2 regions of the Denitraticella aggregata genome follow, and region 1 is predicted to be linked to the other one. Evidence: riboswitches for the same ligand, from Rfam matches in the RefSeq annotation. Region 1 holds a riboswitch; the other holds the start of a gene.
What was found. Region 1 has a riboswitch for S-adenosylhomocysteine ahead of ahcY (adenosylhomocysteinase). Riboswitches for the same ligand answer to the same signal wherever they lie in the genome.

Region 1 (15,053 bases):
GGCGATCGGCGAATCCTCGGACACGATCGAGGACGTGCTCGAACCCTATCTGATCCAGCAGGGCTATCTGCAGCGCACCCCGCGCGGACGCATGGCCACCGCGTCGATCTGGCAGCACTTCGGCCTGACCCGCCCGGGAAGTGGCAACGACCTGTTCCCCGGCGGCTGAGACCGCCGGCCCGCCCCGATGCGCACCTTCCAGGCCTTCGTCATCATCCTGTGCCTGATCGGCGGACTGTATCTGCTGCAGGGCCCGGAATTCTACTGGCCGGATCGCGGGGACCCGTCCCACGCCACGCATCTCGCCGGATGGTCGTCGCGCCTGCTGGGGCTGGCCTTGCTCACCACCGCCGGGCTGGGCGTGATGATCGCGCGGCAGGCGGGCCGTGCCGACGGCAAGGCAGCGCCGCGCGCATGGCAGCTACGCTTCTTCGTGCTGCTGATGCTGGTGATCGGGCTGATCAACGCCGCCTTCCAGCTCGGCGAGCACGGCCCCAATCCGGAATCCCGACGCTACGTCGAACCGCGCTGACGCGGGACCTCAGCCCACCTCGACCGCCAGCCCCTTCAGATATTCGCCCTCCGGCACGGCCAGGCCCACCGGATGATCCGCGGCCGCCGACAGGCGATGGATGATGCGCGCATCCACGCCCGCGTCGGCAGCCGCGCCGGCGACGATCTTCTGGAACAGTTCCACCCCGATCCCGCCCGAACAGGAATACGTCATCAGGATGCCGCCCGGATTGAGCAGGCGGAAGCCGAACAGGTTGATGTCCTTGTACGCGCGGGCGGCGCGCTCGGCATGGGCGGCCGACGGGGCGAACTTGGGCGGATCGAGCACGATCAGATCGAAGCGCCGTTCGTCGCGCCTGAGCGCGCGCAAGGCCTCGAATACGTCTGCCTGCTGCCACTCGGTCCGGCCGGCGTCCAGCTGCGGGTTCAGCGCGAGATTGCGACGCGCGATCTCGAGCGCCGGCCCCGAGGAATCGATCGACAGCACCGAGGACGCGCCGCCGGCCAGCGCCTGCAGCGAAAACCCGCCGGTATAGCAGAAGCAGTTGAGCACCGCGCGATCGCGTGCCAGCACACCGGTGAGCAGGCGGTTGTCGCGCTGATCCAGATAGAACCCGGTCTTGTGCCCGGCGACCACGTCCACGATCAGCCGGACGCCGTTCTCGTCTATCGTGATGCCCTCGTCCGGCAGCGCGCCCGAAATGCAGCCCGACACCGGCTCCAGCCCCTCCAGTGCGCGCACCTCCGAGTCGGAGCGCTCATATACCGCGGTGCACGAGGTCGCCTGCTCGAGCGCGGCCACGATCGCGCCCCGCCACTTGTCGGCTCCGGCACTGGTCAGCTGCAGCACCACGACGTCGCCGAAGCGATCGGCGATCACGCCCGGCAGTCCGTCGGATTCCCCGTGGATCAGGCGCAACCCGGACTGGCCGGCGAGCATCGGATGCGACGCGCGTCGCGCCACCGACGCGGCCACACGGCGCTTGAAGAAACCATGGTCGATGCTCTCGTCCGGCGAGAACGACCACATCCGCGCGCGGATCTTCGACGACGGCGACCAGGCCGCGCGTCCCAGCAGGCGACCGTCGTCGGTCACGACCTCGACCGTGTCCCCGGGTCGTGCGCGTCCTTCGAGGCCGGCGACCGAACCTTCGAACACCCACGGATGACGACGGAAGAGCGAACGCTCCTTGCCGGCTTTCAGAACGAGTCGGGACATCGCGAACCACCGAATGAGCGGGAAAGGCGCCGATTCTACTGCGATTTCGATGCGAGCCAGGAACCGCCCAAGGGTCCGCGTGCAGTTTGCCGGCCTGAGACGGGGATCGGGACGCGAGCTGACACCGTGACGGACGCCTTCGCATCTGCAAGAAACGGGATGTTCGGCTCGACCGGCGCCGGCGTCGATGGGGCGGTCGAGCCGTTCGGACTATGTCAGCGCGTCAAGCACGGAAGGTCCACGTTCGCATCGGCATAGAGACGGCGAACCTTGTCGGTGGTTTCGAGCAACTCCGGAAGGTCGCGGGATAGCAGCAATCGACCGAAATACTCGAGCGCGTTCGAGCTCACATACAGATGGCCGTTGTGGCGCTTGTTCAACCAGCCGAGTTCGACCAGGCGAGCGATCTTGCGCCGCACCGTCTCGCGCGGCAGGCCGGTCGCAGCGGCAATCGAGTAGGCGTTGCATGGCTTGAGCCTGCAGTCCAGCCAGTCTTCGGCGTCACCATTGGGCGGGAGCGTTTCACCGCGCTCCCGCGCACCGATATTGTGCAGCGCGACTTCTCCGAGCAGCAGCGGCAACAGGATGTCACGCTCGAAATCGTCGTAGAGGCGCTTCAGATTGTGAAGCTCGTAGCGCGCCAGAATGATGGAGACCGCTCTCATCAGCTTGTGCGTATCGTTCCTGCGCTCGGCGACGGCATTGCCTGTGGATTCTGGATTCACGATTTTTTCACGGGTTACCCATCGTTCGACACTGGCCAGCACACCGGTGCCTCGTGGCACGCGCCCCTTCGCTGACCCCATGTGATTCGGCCACTACGACGAACTGCTTATCGTCGAACCCAGCTTACCCATGAGCGGTTAAGGCTCTGCACAACTATTTCTCACTTTGGGGAATATCGCATCCAGGACGTTAAATACTTCGACGCGATGGCTCAGCGCTTGCGCGCCCGCGGATGTGCCGCGTCGTAGACCTTGGCGAGATGCTGAAAATCGAGATGGGTATAGACCTGGGTGCTGCGAATGCTGGCATGGCCGAGCAGTTCCTGAACCGCGCGCAGGTCACCGCTGGACTGCAACAGGTGGCTGGCGAAGCTGTGGCGCAGCATGTGCGGATGAACGTGAACCCCGAGCCCGTGCTGACTCGCCCAGCGCATCAGTCTGGAGCGGATCGCGCTGGTGCTCATGCGCGTGCCGGTACGGGTGACGAACAAGGCCGGCTCGTGGCCTCGCACCCAGTCGTGGCGGTGGCTCAGCCAGGCCTGCAGTGCCCGCAGCGCCGGCCCGCCGACCGGAACGCTGCGAGTCTTGCCACGCTTGCCGATGACGGTCACCAGGCCTTCCTCCACATCCACGCCGTGATGCACGTCCAGCCCGGCAAGCTCCGCCACCCGCAACCCGGACGAATACAGCAGTTCGAACATCGCGCGATCGCGCAGTTCGAGATCGTCTTCGGGCTGCGCATCGAGCATTGCGCCCGCCTGGTCCGGAGACAGGGTCCGGGGTAGCGTCTTCGGCGACCGGGGTGCGCGCACGCCCTCCACCGGATTCGCCGACACGAAGCCCTGCCGCAACATCCAGCGGTAACAGCCGCGCCATGCCGACAGCACCCGGGCGATCGAGCGGCCGCCGAGTCCACCGCCATGCAGCCGCCCGACGAAACGGCGGATGTCGTGTCGCACCAGCTCACCGAGCGGTCGACCGTCGGCCAGGGCCGCCAGCCGCGCGAGGTCCCGCGCGTAGTGCTGCACCGTGAGCGGCGACAACCGCCTCTGACTCGCGAGATGGGTCAGATAGACCTCGCATTCGGCCGGCAGGCCGGCCGGGGTGGACGACGCACTCGCGCCGGCGGGCGAAACCGGACCGGGCAGGTTCATCCCAGATGACGACGCAACGCGGAAGCCACCAGATCGCCGATCCGGGAAAGATACAGGGTTCCCATCTCCGGATAGAAACGCTCGGCCTCCTCGCTGGCGAGTACGAGCAGGCCGAAGACCTGCGCATCCCGACGCAGCGGGATCAGCGCGACCGAGCGGACATGAGGGGCCACCTCGCCGAACCACTGAAGCAGTTCGAGATTGTTCGGCGCCCCGCAATAGGGTTGATGCAGGTCGCCCGCCAGCATGCGCAGGTCATCGCTGACCGGCGAAAAATCCTCGTCGCCATGGCTGATCACACTGTTCCAGATCCGCACCCCCACATGGGGGATCGCGAAATCGTCGCGCAGGCTCGACAGCAACGCGTAACGCAGGCTCTCGTAGTTGTCCGACTCCAGCAATTGCAGGCTGAGCCGATGGACCTTCTCCCCGATCTCGTCGTTCTCCTCACCGAACCGGATCAGCTCCGCCAGCTTCAGCTCGAGCAGCCGGATCTTGTCCCGCAGCGCGTGCAGTTGACGCTCGGCCAGCGAGATCGCCTGGCCGCCATGCGGATGAGGCACGGTGATCTCGGTGAAGATCTCGCCGTGGAGGGACAGAAAATCGGGATGCTGCTTCAGGTAACTCAGCACATCATCGGCAGTCATGAATCGGGCACTCCCTGCGAGCGTCGAAAGTCAGGAACATCAGGCGACATCGAGCTCGCCCTCGAAGACGGTGACCGCCGGGCCGGTCATCCATACCGGCGTGCCCGGACCGGTCCAGTCGATCTTCAGCACCCCGCCCCGGGTCTCCACCGACACCGGCGACTCGAGCAGGCCACGCAACACGCCCGCGACCACCGCCGCGCACGCGCCGGTGCCGCAGGCGAGCGTCTCGCCCGCACCGCGCTCGAACACCCGCAGCCGGATCCGGTGGACATCGACCACCTCCATGAAACCGGCATTGACCCGGGCAGGAAAGCGCGGATGCTGCTCGATCAGCGGCCCCATGACTTCGACCGGTGCGGTATCGACATCGGCGACGACCTGTACCGCATGCGGATTGCCCATGGACACCGCGGTGATCGCGATACGCACATCACCGTCCAGTTCCAGCGCCTGGACCACCGCATTCGAGTCCGATGCGAACGGCACCCTGGCCGGCTCCAGTTCCGGCACGCCCATATCGACCGTGACCAGGCCATCCGGCTGCAGGCGCGGTGCGATGATGCCGGACGCGGTCTCCACCCGGATCTCGTCCTTGTCGCTGAGGCCTTTTTCGCGCACGAAACGCACGAAGCAGCGCGCACCGTTACCACACTGCTCGACTTCGCTTCCGTCCGAATTGAAGATGCGATAGCGGAAATCGACCCCCGGCGTCGACGTCGGCTCGACCACCAGCAGCTGATCGCAGCCGACACCGAAATGGCGATCGGCGATCGCCCGCACCTGCTCCCGCGTCAGCGATACCGACTGGCGCACCGCGTCGATGACGACGAAATCATTTCCCAGCCCGTGCATCTTGGTAAAACGCATGCGCATCAAAGCACTCCCTTCATTGAGCCGGGATTTTCCTCTACCGGCCGAAGCCCGTCCAGTCGGCACGCGCAATCGCATGAACCCATTGCGGCGCAGCGAGCCCGGCATGGCCGCTGTCCCTTCGGCTCCGACGGCCACTCCCGCTGCCGCTGTAAGGCGCGCTTCGCTGCAGGCCTCGAACTCGCGCTGGCGCGCTCAGACAGCGAGGCCCGCGGCCGCTACGCTCGCCAACAGCGGCATGCGCTCGGGCCGAGTCGCCGCAGGGACAGCGGCCATGCCGGGCTCGCTAAACGCCACAGTGTCCATGCAACCAGCCTCACTCAATACGGCTTGCTTTCCCCCGACGGGCGGGTCTTGAAGCGGCGGTGCACCCAGTAATACTGCTCGGGCATCGTGCGCACCAGCCGTTCGATCTCCTCGTTCATGCGCCGCGTGTCCGCTTCCACGTCCGCGGTGGGGAAGTTCTCCCACGGTTCGCCGACCTCGATCACATAGCCCTGTCCGCCCGGCAGCATTCGCGCGGCGCATACCACCACCGCAGCCCCGGCCAGCCGTGACAGGCGCGACAGGCCGGTGATCGTCGCCGCAGGCACGCCGAAAAACGGCACGAAGATCGAATCCTTCAGACGGTAATCCATGTCAGGCAGGTAGTAGAACGGACGGCCTGCCTTCATCGCCTTGACCGTGGGCCGGGCGCCGTCCGAGCGCGAAATCAGCTGCTGATCGCCGAAGCGGCTGCGACCGTGCTTGAGCCAGTGGTCGATCACCGGATCGCTCTGCTTCGCATAGATGCTGACGCCGTTGAAGCGCATCGCGACCGAGATTCCGCCGGCATCGAGCCCGACGAAGTGCGGTGCGAGCAGGATCACCGGGCGCCCGGCGTCCAGCAGCCGCTGAATCCTCTCGGGCCGATCCATCCGGATCAGCCGCTGCAGTCGCGCCCGACTGCCCCACCACAGCAACCCGCGCTCGATGAGGCTGCGACCCAGCATGCGAAAATGCGCCCGCACCAGCCGGCGCCGCTCGGGCTCGCTCAGGGCCGGAAAGCACAGGCGGAGATTGACGTCGGCGATATGCCGACGCGCACGCGCGACCCGATACAGGATCTCGCCCATAGCCTGACCGATCGGCGCGAGCACACCCAGCGGCAACCAGTGCAGCAACCACAGCAGCGCGATGACGAGGCGACTCATGCTTCGCCCTCGGGCGGCGGCACACCCGACGGCCTCTTGTAGCGGTTGTAGCCCCACAGATACTGGGCGGGGCATCTCAGGATCAGGCGCTCGATCTCACGGTTGATCGCGACCGTGCGGGCGGCGAGATCGCCTTCAATCGGCTCGACCGGTTCGGTGAGACGCAGCACGTACCCCGTCGCCCCGGGGAGCCGCTCGGTCCAGACCATGATCACGCGCACGCCCTTGACCTCGGACAGGCGCGCGGCCAGCGTCATCGTCCAGGCAGGCCGGCCGAAGAACGGCGCCCACATGCCCTCGCCCTCCTTGGGCGCCTGGTCCGGCAACATGCCGACCATCTCGCCGCTACGCAGGGCCTTGACCAGCTTGCGCACACCCGACACGTCGGCCGGCGCGACCCGCACATTGCCGCGTGCGCGCCCCGCCTCCATCAGCGGTTGCAGCACGGCCTTGCGCGGCGGGCGATACAGCACCGTGATCGGACCATGGGTCGAGCAGTACTGCGCGCACAATTCGAAGCAGCCGAGGTGCGCCGTCAGCAACAGCACGCTGGCGCCGTCCCGGCGGGCAGCTTCCAGCAGTTCAACCCCCTCCACCCTGACGATTCGCGACAACACCTCCTGTTGCGGTCGCACCCACACGAACGGCAGTTCCAGCATCTGCCGGCCGGTCTCGGCGATCACCGCATCGAGCAGCGGTTTGTCGTCGCGACCCGTTGCGATGATCAGGTTCTCGCGTACGCGGGACCGATACCCCTTCGAGAACAGCCAGACCACGCGCCCTGCCAACGCGCCGAGGCGGTGAAGCCAGGACAGCGGCAGACGCGACAAAAACCGGAAGACTGGGGAGACGAGCACGAAGGGCCTGGACCGGAAGCAGCGGAACTGCTTTCACCGGCAAATTGGAAACGCTACAATTATCGCCCAGCCGCCGAGTTAACACGACAACTTGCAGGGCGGATGTGGACGCTATCGCATGCAAATGCTGCGGGCCGACACGCAAATACTGCTAAAGCGTCGCCGCTCGACGAAATCCCCGGAGCTGGCGCCACGCCAGACATACTGGGGATTTTCGTTTTTGGAGCGTAGCCATGAGCAGGGAATATCTCTTCACCTCGGAGTCGGTGTCGGAAGGCCATCCGGACAAAGTCGCCGACCAGGTGTCTGACGGAGTGCTGGACGCAATCCTGGCCGAGGACCCGCATGCCCGCGTGGCCTGCGAAACACTGGTGTCGACCGGCCTGGTCGTCATTTCAGGCGAAATCACGACCACCGCCCATCCCAACTACAAGGAAATCGCGCAGGACGTGATCCGCCGGATCGGCTACAACGCTTCCGAGATCGGTTTCGACTACCGCTCCTGCGCGATCCTGACCGCGATCAACCGCCAGTCGCCCGACATCGCGCAGGGCGTGAACGAAGGCCAGGGCATCGACCTCGATCAGGGTGCGGGCGACCAGGGCCTGATGTTCGGCTACGCCTGCAACGAGACCCCGGCGCTGATGCCGCTGCCGATCTTCTATGCGCACCGGATCATGCAGCGCCAGGCCGAACTGCGCAAGGACGGCCGCCTGCCGTGGCTGCGCCCGGACGCCAAGAGCCAGCTCACCGTGCGGCATGTGGATGGCAAACCGGTCGCGATCGACACGGTCGTGGTGTCCACGCAGCACGACCCGGAGGTGTCCCATGCCCAGATCACCGAGGCGGTGATCGAGGAGATCATCAAGCCGGTACTGCCGCAAGAGCTGATGCAGGGGGAAGTGCGTTATCTGATCAACCCCACCGGCCGATTCGTGGTCGGCGGCCCGCATGGCGACTGCGGCCTGACCGGGCGCAAGATCATCGTGGATACCTATGGCGGTGCGGCCCACCATGGCGGCGGCGCGTTCTCCGGCAAGGACCCATCCAAGGTCGACCGTTCGGCCGCCTACGCCGGACGCTACGTGGCCAAGAACCTGGTCGCGGCCGGCCTGGCCGAGCGCTGCGAGGTCCAGATCGCCTACGCGATCGGCGTGGCCAGGCCCGTGAGTCTTATGGTCGATACCTTCGGCACCGGCAAGGTGCCGGACGAGCGCATCGAAGAACTGATCGCGAAGCATTTCGACCTGCGCCCGAAAGCCATCATCCAGACACTGGACCTGTTGCGCCCGATTTACGGCAAGACCGCCGCCTACGGCCACTTCGGGCGCGACGAACCCGAGTTCAAGTGGGAGACGACCGACAAAGCCGCGGCACTGCGGGCCAACGCGGGCCTCTGATCACGCACCCACGCCATGCTGACCCACGCCCTGTTCTTCGTTCTCGGCCTCACGCTGCTCGTCATCGGCGCCGAAGTCATGGTCCGGGGCGCGGCCAAGCTGGCGCTGTCGTTCGGCGTGTCGCCGCTGGTGATCGGTCTGACGGTGGTCGCGTTCGGCACCAGCGCGCCCGAAATGGCGGTATCGGTCGGGGCGTCACTGACCGGCACGCCGGATCTGGCGATCGGCAACGTGATCGGCAGCAACATCGCCAACATCCTGCTGATCCTGGGCATCTCGGCCCTGATCGCGCCGCTGCTGGTGCACGAACAGATCATCCGCCAGGAGATCCCGATCATGCTCGGCGCGTCCTTGCTGATGGTGGTCATGGCACTGGACGGCAACATCAGCCGGCTCGAGGCGGCCGTGCTGTTCATGCTGGTCGCCGCCTATTCGTTCTTCCTGATACGCCAGTCGAGGCGCGCGTCGCGCGACACCCAGGACGAATTCGCCGGGGAGATGCCCCCGGACACGAAATGGGACCGGCACTGGAGCGTCCAGCTCGGCCTGATCTTGGCCGGCCTGATCGCGCTGGTGCAGGGCTCGGACTGGCTGGTCGGCGCAGCCGTGGCCTTCGCGCAGGCCTTCGGGGTCAGCGATCTGGTGATCGGTCTGACCGTGGTCGCGGTCGGCACGTCCATGCCGGAGGTCGCCACCTCCATCGTCGCAGCGATCCGCGGCCAACGCGACATCGCGGTCGGCAACGTGATCGGCAGCAACGTGTTCAACATCTTCGCGGTACTGGGCGTCACCGGCCTGGTGTCGGCCGGCGGCATCCCGATCTCGGAGGCTGCGCGCAATTTCGACCTGTGGGTGATGCTGGCGGTCGCCTTCGCGTGCCTGCCGATCATGATCACCGGCCGCGAGATCGCGCGCTGGGAGGGCGCGGTGTTCCTCGGCTACTACGCCGCCTACACCGCCTATCTGGTGCTGGCTGCTCAACAACACGCGCTGCTGCCGGCGTTCTCCAACGCGATGCTCGGCTACGTGATGCCGATCACCGTGATCACGATCATCGTCAGCGTGATGCGGCATAACAGGCGGTAGGAGGCTGTCGGTCGGGGGGTTGCGTTCTGGCTCGATAGCGGTCGACACAATTGGGTGAAGTGGCAGGAGAGCCGAAGATGTTGGATCACCTGAGTTTCGTCATCAAGCAGTTCCATGAGCGGCTGTGGGTCAGGCCACTCATCGTCTGCGTGCTGTCCATTGCCGCAGTTTTTCTCGCCGATCTCATGGACATGACTGAACTCGACCGTTTCCTGCCGGACATCTCGAAGGAATCGACCGAAACGTTGCTCAAGATCATCGCGTCGAGCATGTTGATGATGGCCACGTTCGCGGTGACTTCGATGGTGTCCGCTTATGCGTCGGCAAGTCAGTCTGCGACGCCCCGCTCGTTTTCGCTGATGATCGCCGATGACGTTTCGCAGAACGCGCTGTCGGTGTTCATCGGCGCGTTTATCTACAGCGTGGTCGCGCTCATTGCGCTGATGAACGGGGCTTACGGTGGACCGGGCAGTCGTTTTATCCTGTTCTCCCTGACAATAGGCGTGCTTGCAATTGTCATTCTTGCCTTCATCCGCTGGGTCGATAAAATCGCCCGGCTCGGTCGGCTGGGAGATACGATCGACAAGGTGGAAGCGATAGCCGGGAAAGCTGTTCGGAAGCGGCAGTCGGCCCCACGTCTTGGGGGCGTCGCGGCGTCCAGTCCCCCAGATAGGGGTCGGGCGGTCTTCGGACAGGCCATCGGGTACGTAGGGTATGTCGACACCGCCGCGTTGCAGAAGCGGGCGGTGGAGTCGCAACTGAGGATTGTTGTGGCGGCGTTGCCCGGCACCTTTTGCACGCCAAACCGCCCTGTCGCGTGGGTCATCCGGGAGGCGTCGGACAGTGTGTCCGACGAGGACGCCGAAGCAATCGCTGCCGCGTTCGACATTGGCGGCTCGAGGGTCTTTGAACAGGATCCGCGGTTCGGACTGGTGGTCCTTTCGGAGATCGCCAGCCACGCGCTTTCGCCGGCGGTCAATGATCCGGGGACCGCCATCGCCGTCACGGGCGCGTTTGTCCGCCTGTTCGTCACGTGGAACGAGTGCGGCAAGGCGGGTGACGTTTCCGTGCAGTTCGACCGCGTCGCGGTGCCGGAATTGTCCATGGCGGACATGTTCGACGACGCCTTTACCGGAATCGCCCGGGACGGCGCGGGTACTATCGAAGTGGTGCTGCGGCTGCTCAAGGCCTTCGAGGCACTTGCCGCGGCCGGGGACGCCACGATGCGCGGCAACGCGCTGCGGCATGCCCGTCTCGCGTTGGTTCGCGCCGAAATTGCATTGAAGGCTCCCCAGGATCTCGCAGCCGCGCGCCAGGCAGCCAAGTTTGCCATGTGACCGGAAGGCCGAACCAAGCGCGGCACCCGACCCGGCGAGCAGGTCAGCGCACGAGCGCAGCGAATCAGGCACTGCAGCAGATGACGCCGTTGATGTATACTCAGCATCCTCCGAGGAGCGCTGCAAGGCGTCGAGTCATCCGCATCATGCGGTGTCCGCCCCCAGGCTCGGAGCCAGCCGACCGACAGGTCGCGGTTCTTGTACAGAAACGGCGCTCACCCGAGACACCGCTTGGTGTTTCATTTCTCAACCCTGCCGGGTTAGGGATTCCGGGTGAGCAAGACCGCACTACCCGTTCCCCCCGGCCATAGCAAGGAGCATTCAATGAACGCTGTGGCTGATTTCAAGGATTTCGTGGTCGCCGATCTGGCGCTGGCCGACTGGGGCCGCAAGGAAATCCGTATCGCCCAAACCGAAATGCCGGGGCTGATGGCGATCCGCGAGGAATTCGCGGCGAGCCAGCCGCTCAAGGGCGCGCGCATCACCGGTTCGCTGCACATGACCATCCAGACCGCGGTGCTGATCGAGACGCTGACTGCGCTCGGCGCCGAAGTGCGCTGGGCCTCGTGCAACATCTTCTCGACCCAGGATCACGCAGCCGCCGCCATCGCGGCCGACGGCATCCCGGTGTTCGCGGTCAAGGGCGAGTCGCTGAAGGACTACTGGGACTACACCCACCGCATCTTCGAATGGGCCGACGGTGGTTTCTCCAACATGATCCTGGACGACGGCGGCGACGCGACGCTGCTGCTGCACCTGGGTACCCGCGCGGAACAGGACCTGTCGGTGCTGGACAAGCCGACCTCCGAGGAAGAGACCATCCTGTACGCCGCGATCCGCGCCAAGCTCGCGACCGATCCGACCTGGTACTCGACGCGGATCGCGCATATCAAGGGCGTCACCGAGGAAACCACCACCGGCGTGCATCGCCTTTACCAGATGCACCAGCGCGGCGAACTGCGTTTTCCGGCGATCAACGTCAACGACTCGGTCACCAAGAGCAAGTTCGACAACCTCTACGGCTGCCGTGAATCGCTGGTCGACGGCATCAAACGTGCCACCGACGTGATGATCGCCGGCAAGGTCGCGCTCGTGTGCGGCTACGGCGACGTCGGCAAGGGTTCGGCCCAGGCGCTGCGCGCGCTGTCGGCGCAGGTGTGGGTCACCGAGGTCGACCCGATCTGCGCGCTGCAGGCGGCGATGGAAGGCTACCGGGTCGTGACGATGGAATACGCGGCCGAACATGCGGACATCTTCGTCACCGCGACCGGCAACTACCATGTGATCACGCACGACCACATGGCCAGGATGAAGGACCAGGCCATCGTGTGCAACATCGGCCACTTCGACAACGAGATCGACGTCGCCAGCATCGAAGGCTACCAGTGGGAGGAGATCAAGCCGCAGGTCGACCACGTGATCTTCCCGGATGGCAAACGGATCATCCTGCTCGCCAAGGGCCGCCTGGTGAACCTGGGCTGCGCCACCGGGCATCCGAGCTACGTGATGAGTTCGTCGTTCGCGAACCAGACGATCGCGCAGATCGAACTCTTCCAGCGCACCGGCGACTATCCGACAGGGGTGTATACGCTGCCCAAGCATCTGGACGAGAAGGTCGCACGACTGCAGCTCAGAAAGCTCAACGTGCAGTTGACCGAGCTGACCGATGCCCAGGCCGAATACATCGGCGTACCCAAGCAAGGGCCCTACAAGCCGGATCACTACCGCTACTGATCCCGGCTCTGGATCCACCCGCACCGGCCATCGCGCCGCTGCGGGTGCCGGGCGGACTGGATCGCGGCATTCGAAACGGAGAACGACCATGTCGAAAGTGACGATACGCCACACCCGGGCCGAAGACATTCCGGAACTCATACGGCTGCAAAAACACGCCTACCCGCCCGAAATGCCCCCCTGGTCGCGGGTCAAGTTCGAGCATCAGCTCGAGATCTTCCCTCACGGCCAGATCGTGGCCGAATTCGACGGACGCGTGGTCGGATGTGCGAGTTCGTTCGTCGTGATCTGGGACGACTGGTTCGACACGCACACCTGGAAGGAGATCACCGCCTCGGGCACGTTCCAGGAGCACGACCCCGGCGGCAAGACGCTTTATGGCGCCGAAGTGTTCGTCGACCCCGAGGTACGGGGCATGGGGCTGGGGCACGCACTCTACGAGGGACGCCGCCGCCTGTGCCAGGCAATGAACCTGAAGCGCATCATCGCCTGTGGGCGGCTGCCCGGCTATCATCTGCATGCCGCCGAGATGAGCGCCGAGGACTACGCCAAGCGGGTCGTGTGGGGCGACTTGCGCGACCCGGTGCTCGGTTTCCAGCTGCATGAAGGCTTCCACTATTGCGGCGTGATCGAGGACTACCTGCCGGAGGACCATGAATCCTGTGGCAACGCCTCCCTTATCGTGTGGCTGAATCCGGCCTACGATGCGGGCAGGCCCACGCGCATACCCGAAAAGGAGATCCTATGATCGTCAGAATCGCCGCAGTCCAGTACCTGCTCCGTCAGATCCACGACTGGTCCGGGTTCGAGAACCAGGTGCGCTTCGTCGTGCAGGCGGCGGGCGACTATCGCCCCCACTTCGTGCTGCTGCCCGAGATCTTCACCACGCAGCTGCTGTCCTTCATGGACACCCGCGAGCTGCCGGAGGCGGTGCGCAACATGAACGATTACACGCAGCGCTACATCGAGCTGATGCGCGAACTCGCACAATACTGGCGGGTGTTCCTGATCGGCGGCAGCCACCCCACGCTGCGCGACGGGCAACTCTACAACACCGCGTATCTGTTCACGCCCGACGGCGAAGTGCATGAGCAGGACAAGATCCACCGCACGCGCTGGGAGCGCGAGATGTGGGACACCGCCGCCGGCGACCAGCTGCACCTGTTCGAGACGCCCTACGGCAAGATCGCGATCCTGATCTGCTACGACATCGAGTTTCCCGAGCTCGCCCGCATGGTCTGCGAGGCCGGTGCCGACATCCTGTTCGTGCCCTCATGCACCGACGATCGCCAGGGTTTTCTGCGCGTGCGCTACTGCTGCCATGCGCGCGCGATCGAGAATCAGGTCTATGTCGCGATGACCAGCACGGTCGGCAATCTGCCGGTCGAAGGCCTGGGCGTGCATTACGGCCAGGCGAGCATCATCACGCCGTCCGATTTTCCGTTCTCGCGCGACGGCATCGCGGCCGAAGGCACACCGAACGTCGAGCAGATCGTGATCGCCGATGTGAATCTCGACAACCTGACCCAGAACCGGGTCAACGGCACGACCATTCCGCTGTACGACAAGCGTCACGACGTCTATGACAACGAAGTCCAGACCCTGGCGATCAAATGACCACGGACCGAGGCGGCTGTCGGACCCGAGGCTGACATCATGTCGATGAACTCCTTCCACAGCCGCAGCCATCGCGCCGCACCCAAGCGCGAGCGGACCGCAGCGATCGCGCCACGGCCGGCCGGTCTGCAACGCCTCGACACGCTGCTGGTCGCACAGGGCCTGGTGGAATCGCGCACCCGCGCCAGGCAGTTGATCGAAGCCGGCCGGGTGTCGTGCGACGAAGGCGTCATCGTCAAACCCGGGCACCTGCTGCCCGAATCCGCGCGGCTGACGGTCGCCGAGGACGAACAGACCCGCTATGTGTCGCGCGGCGCGCTGAAGCTCGCCGCCGCACTCGAACGGACCGGACTCGACGTACGCGGCGCGACCTGCCTCGACATCGGCCAGAGCACCGGCGGGTTCACCGACTGCCTGCTGCAGGCCGGTGCCGACCGCGTGGTCGGCGTCGAGGTCGGACACGGCCAGCTTCACCCGCGTCTGCATGACGATCCGCGCTGCGTCACGCTGGAGGGCGTCAACGCCCGTCATCTGGTCGCGGCCGATCTCGCACCGCACGTGCCGCCCGAAGGCTTCGACCTGATCGTGTGCGACGCGAGCTTCATCTCGCTGGCGCTGTTGATGCCACAGTGGCCGGCGCTGCTCGCCCCGGGCGGGCAGATCGTCGCGCTGGTCAAGCCGCAGTTCGAGGTCGGTCC
Region 2 (15,053 bases), on a different contig from region 1:
GGACTCGCGGTCAGCAGCGTGTAGGCGCGTTCGCAGATCTCGATCTTACGCTGGTAGGTATCGGCCTGCCCCTTCTCGTCGAAGGCCATCACGATCACCGCCGCGCCGTACCGGCGGCACAGGCGCGCCTGGCGCAGGAACTCGGCCTCACCCTCCTTCATCGAGATCGAGTTGACCACGCCCTTGCCCTGGATGCACTTCAGGCCGGCCTCGATGACGTCCCACTTGGAGGAGTCCAGCATGATCGGCACACGCGAGATATCCGGCTCGGACGCGATCAGCTTCAGGAAGCGTTCCATCGCGGCCATGGAGTCGAGCATCGCCTCGTCCATGTTGATGTCGATGATCTGCGCGCCGTTCTCGACCTGCTGGCGCGCAACCGCCAGTGCGTCGTCGAAGCGGCCTTCCAGAATCATCTTCGCAAACGCGCGCGAACCGGTCACGTTGGTGCGCTCGCCGATATTCACGAACAGGCTGTCGGCGCCGACGTTGAAAGGCTCCAGGCCGGACAGCCGCATCTTGTGCTCGAGCACCGGCACCCTGCGCGGGGCCACGCCTTCGACCGCCTGCGCGATGGCCGCGATATGCGCGGGCGTGGTGCCGCAGCAGCCGCCGACGATATTCACCAGCCCGGACCGGGCCCATTCGGCGATGTCGCCGGCGAGCTGCTCGGGCGTCTCGTCGTAGCCGGTGGGCGACAGCGGATTCGGCAGACCCGCGTTCGGGTGGGCCGACACATGCGTGTCGCACAGGTGCGAAAGCTCCTCGACGTACTGGCGCAGTTCCTTCGCGCCGAGCGCGCAGTTCAGGCCGAACGAGATCGGCCGCGCGTGCGCGAGCGAGTTCCAGAAGGCCTCCGCCGTCTGGCCGGAAAGTGTGCGGCCGGACGCGTCGGTGATCGTCCCCGAGATCATCACCGGCAGGCGACGGCCGAGGTCCGAGAACAACTGCTCGATTGCGAACACCGCGACCTTGGCGTTGAGCGTGTCGAACACCGTCTCGATCAGCAGCAGGTCGGCGCCACCCTCGATCAGCCCGCGCGCCGCATCCAGATAGTCGTCGAGCAGGGCCTCGAAGCTGATGTTGCGGTAGCCGGGGTCGTTCACGTCCGGCGAGATCGACAGCGTGCGCGAGGTCGGCCCCAGCACACCGGCGACGAAGCGCGGCTTGTCCGGATTCACCGTCGTGTATTCATCGCACAGCGCGCGCGAGAGGCGGGCGCCGGTCACGTTGATCTCGTAGGCGACCGACTCCAGCCCGTATTCGGCCTGCGACACGCGCGTGCCGTTGAAGGTGTTGGTCTCGATGATGTCGGCGCCGGCGTCGAGGTAGGCGCGATGGATGTCGGAGATCAGTTCGGGCCGGGTCAGCACCAGCAGGTCGTTGTTGCCCTTGAGGTCGCGCGGATGATCCAGGAAGCGCTCGCCGCGGTAATCGCGCTCGGCGAGCTTGTGCTGCTGGATCATCGTGCCCATAGCACCGTCGAGCACGAGGATGCGCTCGGACATCAGGGCATGGAGTTCTTGGGAACGGTCGGCTTGCATGGCATCCATCTCGGCTTGGGTCCGGGATACCAGTGGCGGCGAGGAAAGACACCACAAACCCGGACCTGGGGATTTGTGAGCGCCGTTCTTCGATTGCCGAGCCTGGCCCGTTTGGATTACAGGTCGCAGCGCTCCTCGGCAGAGGCAAGTAGTCTACCGGGACTGGGCGCGGCTTGCAAAGGCACCGTCGGCGCGCAAAGACCGGCTTGCGTCATCGTGACCATAGCGGTCCAGGAGCAGAATCCATTACCAGTAATGAGGCCACCCCGCCCGCGGGTAGGGCCAGCCCCGAAAACCGCCCCAGAAAGAATGCGAACCGTACCCGAGACCCAGACCGATACCCCAGCCGAACATGCCGTCGCGCGGAAAAACAAGGGTCTGGCTGGTCCGCTCGACGACGCCGCCGACGAAATGCACGTTGAACCGGGTCGCGCGCAGGTCGGGCCACTCATTGCGGATGTTCCAGTCGTAGACCTCCTCGCCGGACAGGGAGAAGAACTGTACCGAGCGATGCTGGCCCAGCAGTCGCTGGACCTGCTCGACCGTCATGCCCTTCTGCACCCGCGCCAGATTCTTGCGCGACAGCGCATCGAACTGCTCGACGATGCGCCCGTCCGCGTCGATGGAGTACATCCAGGCATCATCGCCGAAGGGTTGCGTCGCGTACTCGAAGGTGCGCGTGCCGTCGTCGTTGATCCAGATGCGGCTCGGCTGGCCGCGCGCGCCGAGCAGGCTGACCTCGTCCACGAACTCACGCTGCATGCTGAAGCTGGCGCAACCGCTGAGCAGCGCTAACAACGCGACGAACAGCAGGATCCTAAGCCAACTCCCGCCCCGATGCCGGGGCGGAGCGACCCATCGAGACCGGCGCGCGGCCGACGCGTCGCAGTGAATATGCCGATTGACCATCCTTGGCCTCCTGCCGTCAGGGAGACAATCGCTCCCGCACCCAGCTGCCGTCGGGCAGCTCACGATAGGCGATCCGGTCATGCAGGCGCGACGCGCGCCCCTGCCAGAACTCCCAGTAATGCGGCCGCAGGCGATAGCCGCCCCAGTGCGGCGGGCGCGGTGGCTTGAGTCCGAATCTGAGGCCGTACTCGGCTGCGCGCGCGACGATGACACCACGATTCGGGATCACCTCGCTCTGATGGGAGGCCCATGCGCCGATGCGGTGGGCCAGCGGGCGGCTCTCGAAATAGGCGTCCGAATCCTCCGGCGCGACCTTCTCGACGTCGCCCTCGATGCGCACCACGCGCTCCAGTTCGACCCAGTGGAACTGCAGCGCGGCATAGGGGTGGCATGCGAGCTCGCGGCCCTTGCGGCTCGCGTAATTGGTGTACCACACGATGCCGCTTTCGTCGAAATCCTTGATCAGCACCACCCGCGTGGACGGACGGCCGTCCTCCCCGACGGTCGCGACCGTCATCGCATTCGGCTCGGGCACCTTGCGCGCGAGCGCCTCGCTGAACCACTGTCTGAACTGCTGCAGCGGCTCTCCGGACACTTCGTGATCCTCGAGGCTGCCCAGTTCATAGCTCTTGCGCAGGTCCGCCAGACTCTTGTCGCTCATGCATTCGCCCCGTTCCAACCTGAATTCACTGCCGATATTGTACGTTGCGGCTGGTGTGCACGACCTTGCCCGCGGTATCGAAATGCACCGTGAAGAACAGCGGATCGGAGGTGCCCCGATCCGGTTCGACGTTCCAGTTCCACACCCGCTCCTGGCTCAGTGCGAAGAACTGCGTCGATGCGGGTTTGCCGAGCACCCGCCGCACCGCATCTCCGTCCATGCCCGGTTGGATACGTGCGAAGCTGCGTTCGTTCAGTACCTGATCGACCGCACGCACGATACGATCGGACCCGATCGTGATCATGTGGCAGTGGATCCCCTGTGGCTGCCCGGAGTACTCCCAGGTCACCGAACCATCGTCGTTGCGCCACTCCATGCCCGGTTCCCCGAGACGCTCGCGCACCTCGCTCGCGGTAGTGATGCCGGGCTTGATCGTTTCGATCGCGAACGGGTTGCAGCCGCCCAGCCCCAACAGCCCGAGCAGGCCGAACAGATAAGCGAAAATACGTTTCATCCTTGCCGGTTCCTCGTCAGTGCCCACCTCACGCGGATCGCGCGAGAAAGGCGGTTCGTGCGACGGTACAATCCGCTCATTGCATCGCCAGCTTGAAGCGAAGCGACTGCCATGATGCCAGATGAGGTTCCCAACCCATACCGCCCCGATGCAGCTGAATGAAACAGAAACACCCCTTCTGGTCGCAACCCGTCTATCACGCCGCTTCGGCGGCGTGGTCGCCCTCGACGATGTGGACCTGACGATCCGTCGCGGCGAGATCTTTGGACTGATCGGACCCAACGGTGCGGGCAAGACCACGTTCTTCAACGTGCTGACCGGCTTGGAGCGGCCCGACCGGGGCGAGTGCCGGGTCGACGGACGGCGCCTCGCGCCGGGCCGGCCCCATCTGGCGGTTCGACACGGCATCGCACGAACCTTCCAGAACATCCGGCTGTTCGGCGATGCGAGCGCGCTGGAGAACGTGATGACCGGCCTGCATGCAAAGCTGCATGCAGGCCTGGTCGCCAGCCTTCTCGGTCATCGTACGCAACGCGACGAGGAGCGCCGCACGCAGGCGGATGCACTTGGCTGGCTCGCGTATGTCGGCCTCGCGGAGCATGCGGCGACGCGCGCGCGTAATCTTTCCTATGGCGACCAGCGTCGCCTCGAGATCGCGCGCGCGCTCGCGGCGGGCCCGAAGTTGCTCGCGCTGGACGAACCCGCGGCCGGTATGAATGCGACCGAAACCTTGGCCCTGCGAGGACTGGTGGAGCGCATTCGCGACGAGGGCACCACGGTGCTGGTCATCGAGCACGACATGAAACTGGTGATGCAGTTATGCGACCGGATCGCGGTGCTCGACTCCGGACGCAAGATCGCCGAAGGCACGCCGGACGAGATCCGTCGCGACCAGCGCGTCATCGAAGCCTATCTCGGTCGAAGGTACGCCCATGCCTGACCAGCCGGCGCCAGTGCTGGAACTGCGCGATGTCCATGCCCGTTACGACCGGATCCCGGCGGTTTGCGGCATCGACCTGCAGCTCGCACCGGGCACGACCGGCTGCCTGATCGGCGCAAACGGTGCCGGCAAGAGCACCACGCTCGCCGCCATCGCGGGCCTGCAGGCGTTGGCCGCCGGTCGGATCCTGTTTCGCGGACAACGAATCGACACGCAACCGCCGGACCGACGGGTGCGCGCCGGCATTGCGCTGGTCCCGGAAGGCCGGGGCATCTTTGCGCGGCTCACCGTCGCCGAAAACCTGCATCTGGGGACCTATGTCCGCAGCGATCGACAGGCGATCCGCGACGACCTCGAGCGGATCCTGTGTCTGCTGCCGCGATTGCGGGAGCGCCTGACGCAAGTCGCCGGCACGCTGTCCGGCGGAGAGCAGCAGATGCTCGCGATCGGCCGCGCACTGCTGTCGAAACCAAGCTTGCTGCTGCTCGACGAACCGTCGATGGGACTCGCGCCAATCGTGGTCGAGACCATCTACGCACTGATCCGAACGGTGGCCCAGTCCGGGATGACGATTCTGCTGGTCGAACAGAACGCCCAGCTCGCGCTGGACCTGGCCGATCAGGCGTGGGTCATGGAAGCCGGCCGGATCACGTTGTCCGGAACCGCCGCGGCATTGCGCGAGGATACCCGGGTCCGCTCGGCCTATCTGGGCGCCGAGCCGGCGTGAGTCCGCCCATTGGGCCGCTCGGAACGGGCGCCGCACCGGAGCACGCACGCATTCGATCGGCCCAAGCCAATATAATGGATGCAAGCAACGGCCGGAGGCCCGCAGCAGTGAAACATCTCACACCCAAGGAAGCCCATGCCTTCCTGCAGTCGAACCCGGAGGCCTTGCTGATCGACGTCCGGAGCGAGATCGAGTTCCTGTTCGTCGGACACCCGGTTGGCGCGATCCATGTCTCATGGAACGACGGCCCCGACTGGGACGTCAATCCACATTTCGTCGGCGAGGTGCGCAAGATGGCGGGGCATGGCGGCGAACGACCACTGGTGCTGATCTGCCGCAGCGGCAACCGGTCCGAGTCGGCCGGGGAGGCCTTGCTCGACGCAGGGTTCAAGAACGTGTTCAACGTGCTGCACGGCTTCGAAGGCGAACTGGACGACAAGCATCATCGCAACTCGGTCAGCGGCTGGCGCTTCGACGGCCTGCCGTGGGAGCAGTGCTGAGCGTATCAGTCGTGGCCGAAGACGCCTCGTGCACCACATTGGTGCATTGCGCATCGTACCAAGACCATGCCGGCGTCGAACCTCTCAGGCTTTGACGTCGAGGCCGCGACGATACTGTATCGCCTCGGCCAGATGGACCGCGCCGACCTGCTCGACACCCGCCAGGTCAGCGATCGTTCGCGCCACCTTGAGCACCCGATGGTAGGCACGCGCGGACAGCCCCAGCCGCTTGATTGCATGGCCCAGCAGCACGCGGCCCTCCCGGTCGGGTTCGCACAGGCGATCGATCGAACCGGGACCGAGACGGCTGTTCGGCGCCTGCTGGCGTGCCCGCTGCATCGCCCATGCCTGAATGACCCGTGCGCGCACCGTTGCACTCGCCTCGCCACCAGGCAGCGCCTGCATCTCCGCGTGTTCCAGAAGCGGCACCTCGACGACGATGTCCATGCGATCGAGCAGCGGACCGGACAGGCGCCCACGGTAGCGACGAATCTGCTCGGGCGAACAGATGCAGCGACCGGACGGATCGCCGTGATAGCCGCAGGGACAGGGATTCATCGCCGCAACCAGCTGGAAACGTGCCGGGAATTCGGCCCTGCGACGCGCGCGCGAGACCGTGACGGTGCCGGTTTCCAGGGGCTCGCGCAGCGCCTCGAGCACGCGCCGGTCGAACTCCGGCAACTCGTCCAGGAACAGCACGCCATGGTGTGCGAGGCTGATCTCGCCCGGACGTGGCGTCGCCCCACCGCCGACCAGCGCCGGCGCGGACGCCGAATGGTGAGGCGCCCGAAACGGGCGCTGCGCCCATCGGCGCGCATCGAAGCAGCCCTCGATCGACTGCACCGACGCACTCTCGATCGCCTCGCGTTCGTCCATCGGCGGGAGCAGGCCAGGCAGGCGTTGCGCGAGCATGGACTTGCCGGTTCCAGGCGGTCCGAACATCAGCAGTGAATGCGCGCCGGCTGCCGCGACCTCCAGCGCACGCCGTGCGAGCAACTGTCCCTTCACCTCGGTCAGGTCCGGCATATCGTGCTGCGAGCCCTGGTCGGGTGCGCTCACATGCGGCTGTAGCGGCCCCTGACCGGTCAGATGCGCACAGACGCGCAGCAGGCAATCGGCAGCCAGCACGCGCGAGCGCTGCGCCAGTGCCGCCTCGTCGGCATTCTCGGACGGAAGCACCAGATCACGCCCTGCTTGCGCGGCTGCAAGCGCCATCGCGAGGGCGCCGCGCACCCGCCGCAGTGCCCCGTTCAGCGACAGTTCGCCGATAAACTCGCAAGCATCGAGCGCCTTCGCCGGAATCTGTCCGGAAGCGGCGAGAATGCCGAGCGCGATCGGCAGATCGAATCGCCCGCCTTCCTTGGGCAGGTCGGCGGGCGCGAGATTGACGGTGATCCGGCGCTGCGGAAATTCGAACTGCGAGGTCTGGATGGCCGCGCGCACGCGGTCACGCGCCTCGCGCACCTCGGCATCCGGCAGGCCGACCAGATTGAAGGCCGGCAGCCCGTTGGCGAGGTGAACCTCGACGACGACTTCCGGCGCATCGAGGCCGGACAGCGCACGGGTGCGAACCAACGCGAGTGACATGCCTGTCTCCTGGATCAACGGGAGACAAGTTTAACCCCGAGCGATGACGTTGCGCTATTCCATAAGCATCATATCGAACGCCGCGGATTCACTCTGCGTCGTCCTGCGCACGCGCATGGGCGAGTTCGGACTCGAGCTGCGCGACCCTGTCCTCCAGTTCGTGCAGCTTCTGACGCGCATGCGCGAGCACCTCGCGCTGAACGTCGAACTCCTCCCGGGTCACCAGATCGAGCTTGCCGAACGCACTGCCCAGCAATGCCTTGACGTTCTTCTCGATATCCCGAGCCGGACTGCTGGCGGCCAGCTCGGAAAGCTTGTTGCCGAGTTCATCGAAGATACGCGGTGAAGTCATGTCGGGATCCTTGTTCGAGCGTGGGACGGGGTGAGTGATCGAGTTTAGCACGCGACCCCGGAGCGGAATGAGCGTCCCGATGGACTGGCCGCACTAGTTTGGTGCATTGAACGGAGGGCGTCGGTCAAATCAGGGCACCGCGGCGCAGCATTGAATCCAGAAATTCGCTCAAAGTTCTGTTTTATATAAATTTTTCAGACTTGGCATGGATCGTGCTAAACGTGAATCGTCCAATATCGACCGTCTGGAGATTCAGATGCAAACCCGCCCCAGCTTTCCAAGCTCAGCCGATGACAGGAGAAACGCATGAAGCTCGTCACCGCAATCATCAAACCCTTCAAGCTCGACGAAGTGCGTGAAGCACTGTCGGCGATTGGCGTGCAAGGCATCACCGTGACCGAAGTAAAGGGCTTCGGCCGCCAGAAGGGCCATACCGAACTGTACCGCGGCGCCGAGTACGTCGTGGACTTCCTGCCCAAGGTCAAGATCGAGGCGGCGGTGCGTGCCGACATCCTCGATCAGGTCATCGAAACGATCGAGAAGTCCGCCTCAACCGGGAAGATTGGAGACGGAAAGATCTTCGTGTTCGAACTGGAGCAGGTCGTTCGCATCCGCACCGGCGAAACCGGTGTCGATGCACTTTAAGGGAGCCACAACATGAGTAAAACACTGAAAACACTGCTCGCGGCGCTGGCGGTCGGCCTGGCCGCGCCGGTTCTGGCCGACGAGCACACCGCAATGGAAGCGGCCGCCGCGGCCGGCGCCGCGATGGAGCACAGCGCCGCGGTGCTGAGCAACGTGTTCGAACTGCAGTACGCGATGGACACCTTCTACTTCCTGGTGTGTGGCGCACTGGTGATGTGGATGGCCGCCGGCTTCTCGATGCTCGAGGCCGGCCTAGTCCGCTCCAAGAACACGGTCGAGATCCTGACCAAGAACGTCGCGCTGTTCTCGATCTCCTGCATCATGTATCTCATCGTCGGCTACGCGATCATGTATGGTGGCGGCATATTCCTGTCCGGCATCGACGGCGGTGACGACCTGGTCCCAGACGCGCTGACCGCCTTCGGCGAGCGTGAAGACGGCTTCCACGGCGATTCGATCTACTCCGACGCTTCGGACTTCTTCTTCCAGGTGGTGTTCGTCGCGACCGCGATGTCCATCGTCTCGGGTGCGGTCGCCGAGCGGATGAAACTGTGGGCCTTCCTCGCCTTTGCGGTGGTCATGACCGGCTTCATTTACCCGTTGGAAGGTTCCTGGACCTGGGGCGAGGCCGACGTCTTCGGCATGTTCAACCTTGGCGATCTGGGCTTTTCCGACTTCGCCGGTTCCGGCATCGTGCATATGGCTGGTGCGTCCGCGGCGCTGGCCGGCGTGATCCTGCTCGGCGCGCGCAAAGGCAAGTACGGCCCGAACGGCGAACCGCGCGCGATCCCGGGTGCGAACCTGCCGCTGGCCACGCTCGGCACCTTCATCCTGTGGATGGGCTGGTTCGGCTTCAACGGCGGTTCGGTGCTCAAGCTCGGCGACATCGCCAATGCCAACGACGTCGCGATAGTGTTCCTGAACACCAACACCGCCGCTGCGGGTGGTGCGATCGCCGCACTGATCGTGTCCAAACTCATGTTCGGCAAGGGTGACTTGACCATGCTGCTGAACGGCGCGCTGGCGGGCCTGGTGGTGATCACGGCCGAACCCTCCACGCCGACGCCGTTGCTCGCGACCTTGTTCGGCGCGGCCGGCGGTGTGCTGGTGGTGTTCTCGATCACGGTGCTCGATCGCGTGTTCAAGATCGACGATCCGGTCGGCGCGATCTCGGTGCACGGTACCTGCGGTCTGCTCGGCCTGCTGCTGGTGCCGCTGACCAACAGCGACTCCACCTTCTTCGGCCAGATCGTCGGAGCGCTGACGATCTTCGTCTGGGTGTTCGGCGCCAGCCTGATCGTGTGGAGCATCCTGAAGGCGGTCACGGGCATCCGCGTCACGGCGGAAGAAGAGTACGAAGGCGTAGATCTGGCCGAATGCGGTCAGGAAGCCTATCCAGAGTTCGTGACCAAGTAAGGCAATAGATTCAACCGAGGAGAAAACCATGCGCAAGACTCTGATCACCACCGTAGCCGCCCTCGCCACCCTCCCGGTCGGCACATCCACCGTTCTCGCCGAAGATCTGCCGATCTCGGCCAACATCAGCATCGTGACCGACTACGCCTTCCGCGGCTTCAGCCAGACCGACCAGCGCCCGGCTCTGCAGGGTGGCCTGGACTACGAGGTGGGCGCCAACTACGGAATCATGGAAGGGCTCACGCCTGACGCGCACTAAGGCTATTCGAGCGTCCGGGGCCGCGACAACGACAGCTGGGCAGACTGGAAACTGGGCGTGACACAATCCTGGCGCGGCTTCGATTTCGGCCTGCACTACGTCGACACCGACGTCCGCAACGACAGGCTCGCAGACGATCGCTACATCCTGTCCGTCAGCAAGGCGTTCTGATCGACCGTCTCCTCCCCCGCCGCGGTTGACTCTCCTCGCCGCGACGTTCGAAGGGCACCCTCGGGTGCCCTTCTTTTTGTGGGACCGGCGGCGCAGCGATCGGCCGTGAACGCCGCGCCGCCAAGATGCCTCAGCGGAACACGATGGTCTTGTTCCGATGCACCAGCACCCGATCCTCCAGGTGATAGCGCAGCCCGCGCGCGAGTACCGTCTTCTCGACATCCTTGCCGTAGCGGACCATGTCCTCGACCGCGTCCGAATGATCGATGCGGATCACGTCCTGGTCGATGATTGGTCCCTGGTCCAGGTCGGCCGTCACATAGTGGCAGGTCGCACCGATCAGCTTCACACCCTTGGCCCAGGCCTGGTGATACGGTCTGGCACCGACAAAGCTGGGCAGAAAGCTGTGATGAATGTTGATGATGCGGCCCGGATAGGCGGCACACAGCTCCGGCGACAGTATTTGCATGTAACGCGCGAGCACCATCACGTCGCCTCGCACCTCCTCGAACAGGCGTGCCACCTCGGCGTAGGCCGAGGCCTTGCTGTCGGGTGTCACGTGCACATGATGGAACGGTATGCCGTGCCACTCCACGAAGCCGCGGAAGTCATCGTGGTTGGAGATCACGCACGGAATCTCGATGTCGAGCTCCTTGCTCTGCCAGCGTGCGAGCAGGTCGTACAGGCAGTGTCCCTGCCTGGACACCAGGATCACGACACGCTTCCTGACCGCCGAGTCGGTGATCTTCCATTGCATGCCCAGCTCGTCGGCGAGCGGCTCGAAGCGCTGGCGCAGCTCGGCGAGATGAAACGGGATCGAATCGGCGCGGATCTCGATGCGCATGAAATACTGGCCGGTCGCCTCGCCGTCGCCGGGCGGTTCGGCATGCAGCGAGGTTTCGAGAATCCAGCCCTCGTGTTCGGCGAGGAAGCCGGACACCCGGCTGACCAGACCGACCCGGTCGGGGCATGAAGCCGAGAGCGTATAGAAGCGGGTTGAATGCATGGCTGAGTCTTGCAGACCTTCGTTGGAGAGACCGAGCCCCCTCGGGGGAGCGCTGAGCGTGGCGGGCGGGGGTCGTCAGAGCCGCCGAACGGCGTTCACCCGAGCCGGCCGACCCGGGCGAAGGCCTTGTCGATCTCGGCACGCAGCGCGTCGTAGTCGCGCACCACCGGATACTGCGGGAATTCGCGAATCACGTTCTCGGGCGGGTGAAACAGGATGCCGCCATGCGCCTCGGCCAGCATCGCGGTGTCGTTGTATGAATCCCCGGCGGCGACCACCGTGAAGTTGAGTTCCTTGAAGCGCTTGACCGCCTCGCGCTTCTGGTCCGGCATACGCAGATGGTAGTTGACCAGAAAGCCCTTGTCGTCCGCCTCGAGGCTGTGACAGAACAGGGTCGGCCACGCGAGCTGACGCATCAGCGGGTGCGCGAACTCGTAGAAGGTGTCGGACAGGATCACCAGCTGATAGTCGGCGCGCAAATCATCCAGGAACGCGCGCGCACCCTCCATCGGCCCCATGCCGGCAATCACTTCCTGGATCTGCGGCAGCCCCAGTTCGTGTTTGGCGAGGATGTCCAGCCGGTACTGCATCAGCACATCGTAGTCCGGTTCATCACGGGTGGTGCGGCGCAGTTCCGGAATGCCGGTACGTTCGGCGAACTCCACCCAGATTTCAGGAACGAGCACGCCTTCGAGGTCGAGACAGACAATTTGCACGTGGGGCCTTTCGAGTGTCGGATCGGATCGGGAGAGCGGATTTTACACCGTGCGACGCACCGGACTCAGGCGATCGGATGCTTTGACCGCGCGCGAATCATCCTCACGCCCACAGCAGATTCCTGACTGCCAGCCCGCCTCCGGCAAAATGCTCCATCAGCTCGCGCTGGTGTTCGAAGTCGCGGGTTTCCATCTGCAGGATCACCTCGGTCATGCCGACCGGCACATGCAATTCGCCGCGCCTGTGCTCGACATGGCGCACGTTGATGCCGAGGTCGGCGACCGTCTTGAGCAGGCCCAGAAGGTGCCCGGGCGCATCCGGAATCGTCACGCTGACGCTGATCAGGCGCCCGCTGGACGCGAGGCCATAGTCGATGGACCGGCCCACCAGTGTCATGTCGATGTTGCCGCCCGAGATCACGCAGGCCAGGCGGTCCTCGGGCCGCAATGCGATACGCCCCTGCAGCAGTGCCGCCAGGCCGACCACGCCGGCACCTTCGCCGATCGTACGCGTCCGTTCGAGCAGCGTGACGATCGCCTCTGCGATCGCGTTGTCGTCCACCGTCACGATGTCGTCGACATGGCGTGCGATCACTTCACGGGTGAGCACGCCGGGACGCTTGACCTTGATACCGTCGGCGATGGTATGGCTGCCGGCCGGCACGTCGCCGAGCGAGCCGTCGCGCAGGAAATGCCGCCACGGCGCGACCGCATCGCATTGAACGCCGATCACGCGTATCGCCGGATTCTGCAGCTTCAGCGCCAGTGCCACCCCGGAGATCAGCCCTCCGCCGCCCAGTGGCACGACCACGACGCTCAGATCCGGCGCATCCTCGAGCATCTCCAGACCGCAGCTGGCCTGCCCGGCAATGACGTCCCAGTCGTCGTACGGGTGCAGAAACACCAGCTGCTCCTCGGTCGCGACACGCATCGCCTCGTCGGCCGCCTGCTCGAGCGTGGTGCCGACCAGCCGCAGCTCGGCCCCGAGCGCGCGGCAGGATTCGATCTTGGTCAGCGGCGCATTGCCGGGCATCACGACGATGGCCCGCAGCCCGGCCGCTCGCGCGGCCTGCGCGACGCCTTGGGCGTGGTTGCCGGCCGAGGCCGCGATCACGCCGGCCGGGCGGGGTCCCTGTGCGAGCAGGCGGGCGATCCGGTTGGTCGCGCCGCGCAATTTGAACGAACCGGTGCGCTGCAGATTTTCTAGCTTGAGCCAGACCGGCACGCCGACCGCATGCGACAGGTGTTCGCTCGGCACCAGGCTGGTATGCGTCACCGCTGCTTCGATCCGAGCCCTTGCGGCGCGCAGGTCGTCGAGATCGAGCGGAATCGGATGGGCAGCCGACGGCACAGTCGGGAACAGTTCCACGGTCACGACCTCCCTCAAGGTTTCAGGCGGTCAAAGGCAGGGCAGGGCTTCAAGCATACCCGCTCGAAGCGCGGCCGACAGCCTGCGGAAAACCCGGGTCGATCGCCTTCGGCGCTCCTCGCGTGCCTGTTGTGCAAGGACCCGCGCGTCAGTCGGCAGCCAGCGTCTCCAGCGTCTCCTCGATCTCGAGCCAGCGCATCTCGGCCGCTTCGATCGCGGCGGCCAGCTCGGCCTGGCGCTTCAGCATGTCCTGCAGCAGCGCGGCATCGCCGCCGGCATACAGGGCCGGGTCGGCCAGACGCTGATCGAGCTGCGTCTTTTCCTGATGCCAGGTGGCGAGCCTGCGGTCGAGCTGGTCCCGCTCCTTGACCAGCGGCCGGCGACTCGCCAGGCGGGCCTGGCGTTCCGCGGCCGCCTTCTCCCGGTCGGCCTTGCGCGTGGCCTTGTCGGCGGCCTGGTCCGGACATCGGGCTTGCGCGCTGGTCTCGGCCCGGCGGATCGCGAGCCAGTCGCGATAGTCGTCGAGGTCTCCGTCGAAGTGCTGAACCCGGCCCCCGTCGACCAGCACGAAGCGATCGCAGGTCGCGCGCAGCAGCGCACGGTCGTGGGACACCAGCACCATCGCCCCTTCGAAGTCCTGCAAGGCCAGCGTCAGGGCATGGCGCATCTCGAGGTCGAGGTGGTTGGTCGGCTCGTCGAGCAGCAGCAGGTTGGGTTTGCGCCAGATCAGCAGGGCCAGCGCCAGGCGGGACTTCTCGCCACCGGAAAAGCTGCCGCAGGGGGTGTCCGCGCCGGTCACGGCAGCGGCACCGGTCGCATCCCCCCTGAAATCGAATCCGCCCAGGTAATTGCGCAGATCCTGCTCGCGCGCGGCCGGATCGAGGCGCTGCATGTGCTGCAGCGGCGACTCGTCCGGGCGCAGCGTCTCGAGTTGATGCTGCGCGAAGTAACCCCGGGCGAGCCCCTTGCCTTCGCTGCGATCCCCGGCCGACAGCGCGAGTTCGTCGGCGAGTAGCTTGATCAGCGTCGACTTGCCGGCCCCGTTGCGTCCGAGCAGGCCGATCCGCTCGCCGGGCCTCAGGGTCAGGTCCAGACCGGTCAGAATCGGCTGCGCCCCGTAACCCACCTCGCCGTCCTCGATGCGCAGCAATGGATCCGGCGCCGGCGGACTCTCGCGAAACGCGAAGCTGAACGGGGTATCGACATGGGCCGCGGCGATCCGCTCCATGCGCTCCAGCGCCTTGATGCGGCTCTGCGCCTGGCGGGCCTTGGTCGCCTTCGCGCGGAAACGACGAACATAGTCCTCGATATGCGCGATCTCGCGCTGCTGCTTGTCGTACAGGGCCTGCTGCTGCGCGAGCCGCGCCGCACGCTGGCCCTCGAAATCGGAATAGCCACCCGAGTAGAGCGTGAGCTGCTGGCGCTCGACATGCGCGATGCGATCGACGCTGGCATCGAGAAACTCGCGATCATGCGAGATCAGCAGCAGCGTGCCGCGGTAGTCGCGCAACCACTGCTCTAGCCACAGCACCGCATCCAGGTCCAGGTGGTTGGTCGGCTCGTCCAGCAGCAGCAGATCCGAACGGCACATCAGTGCCTGTGCGAGGTTCAGCCGCATCCGCCAGCCGCCCGAGAAATCGGCCACCGGGCGCTCGATGTCGGTGGGCAGGAAGCCCAGGCCATCGAGCAGCGCGGCGGCGCGCGCGCGTGCCGCATAACCGCCGATCTCGCCCAGGC

Region 2: linked by a shared signal. The riboswitch ahead of metH (methionine synthase) and the one ahead of ahcY (adenosylhomocysteinase) in region 1 are both predicted to bind S-adenosylhomocysteine.

The regions. Positions count from the first base shown of each region.
Region 1 is NZ_JBLLNL010000007.1:149,903-164,955, reverse strand. Features, by position in the region: gene ruvB (Holliday junction branch migration DNA helicase RuvB) at 1-169, shown strand, start outside; gene ACKVEX_RS10625 (hypothetical protein) at 188-532, shown strand; gene ACKVEX_RS10620 (class I SAM-dependent rRNA methyltransferase) at 542-1,732, opposite strand; gene ACKVEX_RS10615 (hypothetical protein) at 1,948-2,457, opposite strand; gene xerC (tyrosine recombinase XerC) at 2,670-3,611, opposite strand; gene ACKVEX_RS10605 (DUF484 family protein) at 3,608-4,258, opposite strand; gene dapF (diaminopimelate epimerase) at 4,298-5,134, opposite strand; gene ACKVEX_RS10595 (lysophospholipid acyltransferase family protein) at 5,452-6,324, opposite strand; gene ACKVEX_RS10590 (lysophospholipid acyltransferase family protein) at 6,321-7,181, opposite strand; gene metK (methionine adenosyltransferase) at 7,415-8,581, shown strand; gene ACKVEX_RS10580 (calcium/sodium antiporter) at 8,597-9,667, shown strand; gene ACKVEX_RS10575 (DUF2254 domain-containing protein) at 9,745-11,004, shown strand; S-adenosyl-L-homocysteine riboswitch at 11,111-11,228, shown strand; gene ahcY (adenosylhomocysteinase) at 11,329-12,738, shown strand; gene ACKVEX_RS10565 (GNAT family N-acetyltransferase) at 12,827-13,486, shown strand; gene ACKVEX_RS10560 (carbon-nitrogen hydrolase family protein) at 13,483-14,355, shown strand; gene ACKVEX_RS10555 (TlyA family RNA methyltransferase) at 14,395-15,053, shown strand, end outside.
Region 2 is NZ_JBLLNL010000012.1:2,949-18,001, forward strand. Features, by position in the region: gene metH (methionine synthase) at 1-1,544, opposite strand, end outside; S-adenosyl-L-homocysteine riboswitch at 1,615-1,687, opposite strand; gene ACKVEX_RS13755 (hypothetical protein) at 1,791-2,306, opposite strand; gene pdxH (pyridoxamine 5'-phosphate oxidase) at 2,470-3,114, opposite strand; gene ACKVEX_RS13765 (hypothetical protein) at 3,140-3,628, opposite strand; gene ACKVEX_RS13770 (ABC transporter ATP-binding protein) at 3,777-4,568, shown strand; gene ACKVEX_RS13775 (ABC transporter ATP-binding protein) at 4,561-5,295, shown strand; gene ACKVEX_RS13780 (rhodanese-like domain-containing protein) at 5,403-5,795, shown strand; gene ACKVEX_RS13785 (YifB family Mg chelatase-like AAA ATPase) at 5,880-7,382, opposite strand; gene ACKVEX_RS13790 (accessory factor UbiK family protein) at 7,471-7,734, opposite strand; gene glnK (P-II family nitrogen regulator) at 8,041-8,379, shown strand; gene ACKVEX_RS13800 (ammonium transporter) at 8,392-9,795, shown strand; gene ACKVEX_RS13805 (TorF family putative porin) at 9,824-10,054, shown strand; partial or broken gene ACKVEX_RS13810 (TorF family putative porin) at 10,067-10,225, shown strand; gene purU (formyltetrahydrofolate deformylase) at 10,356-11,231, opposite strand; gene thrH (bifunctional phosphoserine phosphatase/homoserine phosphotransferase ThrH) at 11,327-11,947, opposite strand; gene ilvA (threonine ammonia-lyase) at 12,051-13,322, opposite strand; gene ACKVEX_RS13830 (ATP-binding cassette domain-containing protein) at 13,465-15,053, opposite strand, start outside.